Regions from separate parts of the Sphaerisporangium sp. NPDC051011 genome, predicted to be linked through region 1. Evidence: predicted binding sites of a transcription regulator. Region 1 holds the regulator's gene; the other holds the start of a gene.
What was found. Region 1 encodes LexA, which represses DNA repair genes until DNA is damaged. Its sites were predicted from a motif close to TCGAACANNTGTTCGA; they were not measured.
Positions count from the first base shown of each region.

Region 1 (4,713 bases):
AACGCCCACCCCGCCGAGTGGACGTACGCCAACATCGAGACCCAGGCCACCTCGTTCCGGCGGTACGGCATCTCCTTCGACTGGTCCCGCCGCCTGCACACCAGCGACCCCGAGTACTACCGCTGGAACCAGTGGCTGTTCAACCGCTTCTACGAGCGCGGCCTGGCCTACCGCAAGGGCGGCCTGGTCAACTGGTGCCCCAAGGACCAGACCGTTCTGGCCAACGAGCAGGTCGTCGCCGGGCGCTGCGAGCGCTGCGGCACCGAGGTCGTGCGCCGCGAGCTGACCCAGTGGTACTTCCGCATCACCGACTACGCCGACCGCCTGCTGGACGACATGGCCCAGCTGGAGGGCGGCTGGCCGGAGCGCGTGCTGACCATGCAGCGCAACTGGATCGGCCGCTCTGAGGGCGCCGACGTCCGGTTCCGCGTCGAGGGCCGCGACGAGCCCGTCACCGTCTACACCACCCGCCCCGACACGCTGTACGGCGCGACGTTCTTCGTCGTCGCCGCCGACGCGCCGCTGGCCGAAGAGGTCTGCGCGCCCGAGCAGCTGCCGGCGCTGGAGGCCTACCGCGCCGAGGTCGCCAAGCTGAGCGACATCGAGCGCCTGGCCACCGACAAGGAGAAGACCGGCGTCTTCCTGGGGACGTACGCCGTCAACCCGGTCAACGGCGAGCGCATCCCGGTCTGGGCGGCCGACTATGTCCTGTCCGACTACGGCCACGGCGCGATCATGGCCGTCCCCGCTCACGACCAGCGCGACCTGGACTTCGCGCTGAAGTTCGAGCTGCCCGTGCAGGTCGTCGTCCATACCGGACTGGCCGACCCGGGCGAGACCGGCGTCGCGACCCCCGGCGAGGGCACGCTGGTCAACTCCGGCCCGCTGGACGGCCTGTCCAAGGTCGAGGCCATCGCCCGCATCACCGAGATCCTGCGCGAGCGCGAGACCGGCGACGCGGCCGTCAACTACCGCCTGCGCGACTGGCTGCTGTCGCGCCAGCGGTTCTGGGGCACCCCGATCCCGATCATCCACTGCCCCGACTGCGGCGAGGTCCCCGTCCCGGACGACCAGCTGCCGGTCACGCTGCCCGACCTGCGCGGCGAGGCGCTGGCCCCGAAGGGCGTCTCCCCGCTGGCCGGCGCCACCGACTGGGTCAACGTCGAGTGCCCGAAGTGCGCGGGCCCCGCCCAGCGCGACACCGACACGATGGACACCTTCGTCGACTCCTCGTGGTACTTCCTGCGGTACTGCTCGCCCCGCTTCGAGGACGGCCCGTTCGACGTCGAGCGGGTGCGGCGCTGGGGGCCGATCGACCAGTACGTCGGCGGCGTCGAGCACGCCGTGCTGCACCTGCTGTACTCGCGGTTCTTCACCAAGGTCCTGCACGACATGGGCATGGTCGACTTCACCGAGCCGTTCCTGCGCCTGCTGAACCAGGGCCAGGTGATCAACCAGGGCAAGGCGATGTCCAAGTCCCTGGGCAACGGCGTCGACCTGGGCGAGCAGATCGACAGCTTCGGCGTGGACGCCGTCCGCCTGACCATGGTGTTCGCCGGCCCGCCCGAGGACGACATCGACTGGGCCGACCTGTCGGCGGCCGCCTCGCAGAAGTTCCTGGCCCGGGCCTTCCGCGTCATGGCCGAGGCGGGCGCCGCCTCCGCGCCCGGCGTGGACGCCGTCACCGGCGACCTGGAGCTGCGCAAGGTCACGCACAGGACGATCGACGAGGTCACCCGCCTGATCGAGTCCCACCGCTTCAACGTCGCCGTGGCCCGCATGATGGAGCTGACCTCCGCCGCGCGCAAGGCCATCGACTCCGGTCCCGGCGCCGCCGATCCGGCCGTGCGCGAGGCCGCCGAGGCCCTGGCGGTCATGCTGTCGCTGGTCGCGCCGTACTGCGCCGAGGGAGGCTGGGAGCGCCTCGGGCACGGCCCCACGGTGGCGCACGGCGGGTGGCCGGCGGCCGACCCGGCGCTGCTGGTGCAGGAGTCGGTCACGTGCGTCGTGCAGGTCGCGGGCAAGGTGAGGGACCGGCTGGAGGTCTCGCCGTCGATCTCGGCGGACGAGCTGGAGGCGCTGGCCCTGGGGTCGGAGAAGGTGCGGGCCTACCTGTCCGGTGACCCCCGCAAGGTCATCGTGCGGGCGCCCAAGCTGGTCAACATCGTCCCCTGAGCGGATCGGACGTCATCGGCGAACCGTCCGGGCTATCGGACGGTCCTGGGACGGGACGGTCTGAGCCGCCACGGCTTCCTGGCGCGAAACGAGCTGAACCCGCCTGAGCGGTCACCTCTGGGTGACGCTCAGGCGGGTTCGTGACGCGGCGGCCGGGGAGCGCGCGGGTCGCCGGGAGCGGGACACGGCGGCATGCGGTGGCCGGCTCCTCGAAGGCCCTGGTGCGGAGCGTGCCGGAAGGCAGGGTCAGAGCTTGCGGAGGACCGCCGTTACCTTGCCGAGCACGGTGGCCTCGTCGCCCGGGATCGGGTCGTAGTTCGGGTTGTGGGGCACCAGCCAGATGTGGCCGTCCTTGCGCTTGAACGTCTTGACGGTGGCCTCGCCGTCGATCATGGCGGCGACGATGTCGCCGTTGTCGGCCACCGGCTGCTGGCGCACGACCACCCAGTCGCCGTCGGCGATGGCGGCGTCGATCATCGAGTCGCCGGCGACCTGGAGCAGGAACAGCGTGCCCTCGCCCACGAGCTGCCTGGGCAGCGCGTAGACGTCCTCGACGCGCTCCTCGGCCAGGATCGGGCCACCGGCGGCGATGCGGCCCACCAGCGGCACGAACGCGGCCGTCGGGCGGTTCACCAGCGGCTCCTCCTCGCCCGGGCCGACCGGGTCGACCCACAGCGCGGGCTCGCCCGGCAGACGGACCTCCAGCGCCCGCGGCCGGTGCGGGTCGCGGCGAAGATAGCCCTTGCGCTGCAACGCGGTGAGCTGGTGGGAAACGCTCGACGTGCTGGTGAGCTGGACCGCCTCGCCGATCTCGCGCATCGACGGGGGATAGCCGCGCTGCTGCACGGAATCGCGGATCACTTCAAGGATCTTGCGTTGCCGCGGGGTGAGGCCCAGGGAGTCACGCCTGCGCACCGCAAGGTCGGTGACGACCGTGCCCGTCTCTTCCTGCTCGCTCATGTTCAACTCCTCATCGCCGGGCGCCCGTGGGACGCTCCGCCACGTCACGCCATGCCCGCCCGGCCGGCTCCCCGTCCGTATTCCCGACGTCGCACACAGCGACAATATCGCCGTTGAAGATCGTCATCAAACAACTGTTCGAGAGATTACGAACTCTGTGGCCGGCCGACGCACGACATCGTACGGGAGTTCGATCGATATCGTGTTCGACTTTCGTGATCTTATGCCCGCGAGGCCGGAAAGTCGATCAGGTGAGCGATCTCGCGCGCGAGATCCGTCCGGAGGCCCGCGTCCGGCCGCCGACTCTGGGCTGGGGCGCGACACGCCGGGGCGCGGCCGTTCGCCCTGATCGGCGGCCGGTTTCCGGTCGGGCGGCTCGCCAACTTGCGTTCATGGGTGCGTCACTCCTACGGTTGGACCACAACATCTAGTACTTACACCGTTGTCGGTCACCCATAGGTTGTGTTTCCGTCGGCGTACTGCGGGCATCCGCAGTGCGTGCGCGAGCCTATTCCGGTTAATCCGGAAAGGGCTCGCGAGCGTGGGGCGAATACGGAAACCTGGGGCGGACTTTCCCCGAGCTCGACCCTCGGACCTCCCCATTCGCGGGGCCGTCGACCGGGTAACTAGTGGGAAACGCGAGAAAAGAGAGGCGACACGTGCATTGTCCTTTCTGTCGCCACCCGGATACCCGGGTGATCGACAGCCGGTCGACCGAGGACGGCGCGGCGATCCGGCGGCGCCGCACGTGTCCCGAATGCGGGCGCAGGTTCACCACCCAGGAGACGGTGTTGCTGATGGTGAGCAAACGCAGCGGCGTGACCGAGGCGTTCTCACGGGACAAGGTGATCGCCGGCGTCCGCCGCGCCTGCCAGGGGCGCCCCGTCAGCGAGGACTCGCTGGCCCAGCTCGGCCAGCGCGTCGAAGAGAGCATCCGGGCCACGGGCTCGGCCGAGATCGCCTCCCACCAGGTCGGGCTGGCGATCCTCGGCCCGCTGCGTGAGCTGGACGAAGTGGCCTACCTGCGGTTCGCCTCCGTCTACCGGGGCTTCGAGACCCTCGCCGATTTCGAGGAAGAGATCGAGCAGCTCCGCGCCTCCCGGGGCGCCGGACAAGACTGAACACTTCAGAGACGACCAACACACCAGGCGGGTCGAAGGCGCGGGGAAGGCCGGGAAATCCGCCGAGACCCGGGTGCCAGGGGATGCGACCGGCGCGCGGATGTGTTCCGAACATTAGGGCTCCACGGGGTCCCGGAAGGGGTAGATCATGACGGAGACGGTGAGTGGCTCAGTGGGGCGCGGGGGCAAGCGGGCCCCCAAGGGCCTGAAGATCAAGCGCATCCACACCACGCCCGGCGTGCACCCGTACGACCAGGTGCGCTGGGAGCGCCGCGACGTCGTCATGACCAACTGGCGGGACGGTTCGATCAACTTCGAGCAGCGGGGCGTCGAGTTCCCCGACTTCTGGTCGGTCAACGCCGCCAACATCGTCACCACCAAGTACTTCCGCGGCGCGGTCGGCACCCCGCAGCGCGAGGCGAGCCTGAGGCAGCTCGTCGACCGCGTGGTGGGCGTC
Region 1 is NZ_JBFAGG010000001.1:879,293-884,005, reverse strand. It holds gene leuS (leucine--tRNA ligase) at 1-2,175, shown strand, start outside; gene lexA (transcriptional repressor LexA) at 2,422-3,135, opposite strand; gene nrdR (transcriptional regulator NrdR) at 3,795-4,256, shown strand; gene AB0H21_RS03825 (vitamin B12-dependent ribonucleotide reductase) at 4,405-4,713, shown strand, end outside.

Region 2 (4,713 bases), on a different contig from region 1:
GCTCGCCGAGGCCTTCGAGCTGCTCGAACCGCTGCGCGTGCGCATCAAGTCCGGCATGCCGACCTACGGCTCGTGCGCGGGAATGATCATGCTGGCCGACCGCATCGAGGGCGGCATCGAGGGCCAGCAGACGATCGGCGGCATCGACATGGTGGTGCGCCGCAACGCCTTCGGCCGCCAGATCGACTCTTTTGAGGCATCCTTGGATTTCGCGGGCCGCGGTTCGCTGCGAGCCGTCTTCATCCGCGCCCCATGGGTCGAATCCGTGGGCGAGGACGTCGAGGTGCTGGGGTTGGCCGAGCCTGGGGATAGGATCGTCGCGGTCCGGCAGGGACCTCTGCTCGCGACGTCCTTCCACCCCGAGCTGACCGGGGACACGCGGGTTCATTCGTATTTTGTCGAGATGGTGAGGGAGCTCTAGCCGATGTCCGGCCACTCCAAATGGGCGACGACGAAGCACAAGAAGGCCGCGCTCGACGCGAAGCGGGGCAAGCTTTTCGCCAAGCTCATCAAGAACATCGAGGTGGCGGCCCGGACCGGTGGTCCGGACCCGGAAGGCAACCCGACCCTTTACGACGCCATCCAGAAGGCGCGTAAGAACTCCGTGCCGATCGAGAACATCGAGCGCGCGCGCAAGCGCGGCGGCGGCCTGGAGGCGGGCGGCGCCGACTGGCAGACCATCATGTACGAGGGGTACGCCCCCGGCGGCGTGGCGGTGCTGGTCGAGTGCCTCACCGACAACCGCAACCGCGCCGCCTCCGAGGTCCGCGTGGCCATGACGCGCAACGGCGGTTCCATGGCCGACCCCGGCTCGGTGTCCTACATGTTCAACCGCAAGGGCGTCGTGATCGTCCCCAAGGGTGAGCTGGCCGAGGACGACGTGCTGGCCGCGGTCCTGGACGCCGGAGCCGAAGAGGTCAACGACCTCGGCGAGTCCTTCGAGGTCGTCTCCGAGGCCGGTGACCTGGTCCCGGTCCGCAAGTCGCTCCAGGACGCCGGCATCGACTACGACTCGGCCGAGAGCAGCTTCCTGCCCACGCTCAGCGTCCCCCTGGACGAGGACGGCGCGCGCAAGGTGTTCCGCCTGATCGACGCCCTCGAGGACAGCGACGACGTGCAGAACGTCTACGCCAACTTCGACGTCAGCGACGACGTCCTCGCCAAGCTCGACTGACCCTGTTCGGGGCGCGGCGGTGTTCTGGAGGAGGGAGGAAGGGTGAGGAGCGAGCCCTTCCGAGTGACGACGGAAGAACACCGCCTGAAGTGCGCCCCGGACACGCGGCCATAGGTACCGCCTGACCACGCCGGCGGGCCGCCTGAAAAGGGTTCGACCCGTTCCGGTGGTCCGCCGTAGGTTTGTCGGTCGTGGAGATCCGTGACCTGACGGCCGACGACCTCTCGGTGCCGTGCTGGACAACCGCAAGCGGGTGTTCGGTCCCTCCCGGGCTGGTAGCGTAGCGCCGCGGCTGGCTCCGGTGTAGCCGTCCCTGTCCAAAGGCCGCTACCTCGGGTCTGCGGTGACGACCGCCTGGTAGACGCGCAGGATCAACGACTACGAGCAGTGGGGGCATGGCCATTGCCTGTCGATGGACGGCATCGTGAGCGTCACCATCGTGCCCCGAGATCGCAGGGATGACGACGACTTCGCTGACCTCCTAGAAACGGCTACCGGATTCGCCTGCAATGCTTTGGCTTCATCTTCAGGCACTGGGGAACGGCTACCCGGCCGGGGTGTCCGCCGACACCCTTGTCGAGGTGGCCGACCCGCAGCGCCCCGCCAACTCCGGGGCCTGGCGTCTCACCATCGCCTCGGGCCGCGGCCAGGCCGTGCGGGCCACCGCGTCCGAGGGCGGCGACGTCCCGCGCCTCACGATCGGCGGCTTCTCGGCCCTGTTCGCCGGGGTCCAGGCCGGCAGCGTGCGCCGCGCCGGGCTGCTGTCGGGAGGCACGGCCGGCTCGGACGATCTCCTCGGCGCCGCCTTCGCCGCCAAGCCCTACATGATCGACTACTTCTGAGCCCGGCCGCGTGTCCCTGGGTGCGCCGCCGCGCCCGCCGGGGTAGAGTTCGGGGCCGAACATGTGTTCGGCGATCTGGGGAGGCGTGCCGGTGCGGCTACCGGAGCTCAGGGTGATGGGGGTCGACCCCGGGCTCACCCGCTGCGGCCTCGGCGCCGTCGAGGGCCGCGCGGGCGCACCGCTGTCGCTGGTCAAGGTCGGCGTCGCCCGCACCCCCGCCGGGGACGACATCGGCGCCCGCCTCGTCGCGATCGAGGCCGAGATCGAGCGCTGGCTCGACGAGCTCAGGCCCGACGCCGTCGCGGTCGAGCGGGTCTTCAGCCAGAGCAACCTGCGCACGGTGATGGGCACGGCCCAGGCGTCGGCCGTGGCCATCGTCTGCGCCGCCCGCCGCGGGCTCCCCGTCGCCCTGCACACCCCCTCCGAGGTCAAGGCCTCCATCACCGGCTACGGCAACGCCGACAAGGCCCAGGTCGGCGCCATGGTCACCCGCCTGCTCCGCCTCGACGCCATGCCCAGGCCCGCGGACGCCGCCGACGCCCTCGCGCTCGCCATCTGCCACATCTGGCGGGGCGGCACGCAGAACCGCCTGGCCGCGGCCGTCGCCAAGGCGAAGGCGGCCGCGACGTCCGCGAAGGGAACCCCGTGATCGCCTCGGTCTCCGGCCGCGTCGCCGCCCTCGCCCCCGACTCTGCGGTCGTCGAGGTCGGCGGCGTCGGCGTCCTGGTCCACTGCACGCCCGCCACGCTCGCCACGCTGCGCCCGGGGGAGCAGGCCCGGCTCGCCACCTCCCTGGTCGTCCGCGAGGACTCCCTGACGCTCTACGGCTTCGCCACCGACGACGAGCGCGTGGTCTTCGAGATGCTCCAGACCGCCTCCGGCGTCGGCCCGAGGCTGGCGCTGGCCATGCTCGCCGTCCACGCGCCGAACTCCTTGCGGGTCGCCGTCGCGAGCGCCGACGTCAAGGCCCTGACCATGGTGCCGGGCATCGGCCAGAAGGGCGCCCAGCGCATCATCCTGGAGCTCAAGGACAAGCTCGGCACGCCGGACCAGGCCGTGGACGCCGCGCTCAACGGGCGAGCCCGGCGGCAGATGTGGCGCGAGCAGGTGCACGCGGGCCTGGTGGGCCTCGGCTACTCCTCCAGGGACGCCGACGAGGCGATCGCCGCCGTCTCGCCCCAGGCCGATGCCGAGGAGGCCGCCGGCCGCGTGCCGGAGGTCGCCACCCTGCTGAAGGCGGCCCTGCGGGCCCTGAGCGTGCGATAGGGGCCCGCGATGAGCCTGGACAGAGATCTGGTGTCGCCGGACGCCGAGGGCGACGAGCGGGCGATCGAGTCGGCGCTGCGGCCCAAGCGGCTGAGCGAGTTCATCGGCCAGAGCCGGGTGCGTGAGCAGCTCTCCCTGGTGCTGCAGAGCGCGCTGCGCCGCGAGCGCCCGCCGGACCACGTGCTGATGAGCGGCTCGCCCGGCCTCGGTAAGACCACCCTCGCCATGATCATCGCGGCCGAGCTCGGCATGCCCCTGCGCCTCACCTCCGGGCCCGCCCTGGAGCGCGCGGGCGACCTCGCGGCCATCCTCTCCACGCTGTCGGAGGGCGAGGTCCTGTTCATCGACGAGATCCACCGCATGGCCCGCCCCGCGGAAGAGATGCTCTACCTGGCGATGGAGGACTTCCGCGTCGACATCGTGGTCGGCAAGGGCCCCGGCGCCACCGCCATCCCGCTGGAGATCGCGCCCTTCACGCTGGTCGGCGCCACGACTCGCGCCGGGCTGCTGCCCGCGCCGCTGCGCGACCGCTTTGGCTTCGTCGCCCACATGGACTTCTACGACGTCGAGGAGCTCGAGCAGGTGCTGCGCCGGTCGGCGAGCCTGCTCGGGCTGCGGCTCCCCGACGAGGCCGCCCACGAGATCGCCCGCCGGTCGCGGGGCACGCCCCGCATCGCCAACCGCCTGCTCAGGCGGGTCCGCGACTTCGCCGAGGTCCGCACCGACGGTGTCATCAGCCGCGACATCGCCTCGGCCGCGCTCAACCTGTACGAGGTGGACGCCGAGGGGCTCGACCGGCTCGACCGGGCCGTCCTCGGCGCGCTGCTGCGCAAGTTCGGCGGCGGCCCCGTGGGTCTGTCCACCCTGGCGGTGGCCGTCGGCGAGGAGCCCGAGACCGTCGAGGTCGTCGCCGAGCCGTTCCTCGTCCGCCAGGGGCTGCTCGCCCGCACCCCCCGGGGGAGGGTCGCCACCGCCGCCGCCTGGGCCCACCTCGGGCTCACCCCTCCGCCGGACGTGTTCGGGGCCCCGGGCCTGCCGGCACTTTTCGAAGATCCCTGATACGGGGGGTTTCTGACAGGCGTCTTTACAGCGACTCCGAGGCCCCCGGCCGCGCGCGTGCGGCCTCCCGCCCCTGGTGAAGCCCGTCCCGGCGGGTGAACGCCCTGCTCCGGACGCCGTCCCCGTCCCCGGGCGGAGGCGGTCCCGAAAGTTTCAAAATCGTCGTATCGGCTGGTCACAGATCGGCTACAACGGGAACTTTCCTGCTCGCTAGAGCGTGGGTTCGTTGCCGGGCTTTGACAAGCTCGCCTAAACTCCGTGGCTTGGCTGGCCGTGTACGCTGACATGATCAGTGTGCTGCCGTGCCCATCGCCTCCAGACCTCCGGCGCCAGGCCGGTCAGTCCTTAACCGGAAGGAAGCCCCGTGCAGGG
Region 2 is NZ_JBFAGG010000013.1:209,517-214,229, forward strand. It holds gene pdxT (pyridoxal 5'-phosphate synthase glutaminase subunit PdxT) at 1-421, shown strand, start outside; gene AB0H21_RS28635 (YebC/PmpR family DNA-binding transcriptional regulator) at 425-1,174, shown strand; gene AB0H21_RS28640 (sterol carrier protein domain-containing protein) at 1,684-2,016, shown strand; gene ruvC (crossover junction endodeoxyribonuclease RuvC) at 2,132-2,665, shown strand; gene ruvA (Holliday junction branch migration protein RuvA) at 2,662-3,282, shown strand; gene ruvB (Holliday junction branch migration DNA helicase RuvB) at 3,292-4,341, shown strand.
Region 2: a site for LexA is predicted at 2,072-2,087, ahead of ruvC (crossover junction endodeoxyribonuclease RuvC). Genes of this name have one in related genera too.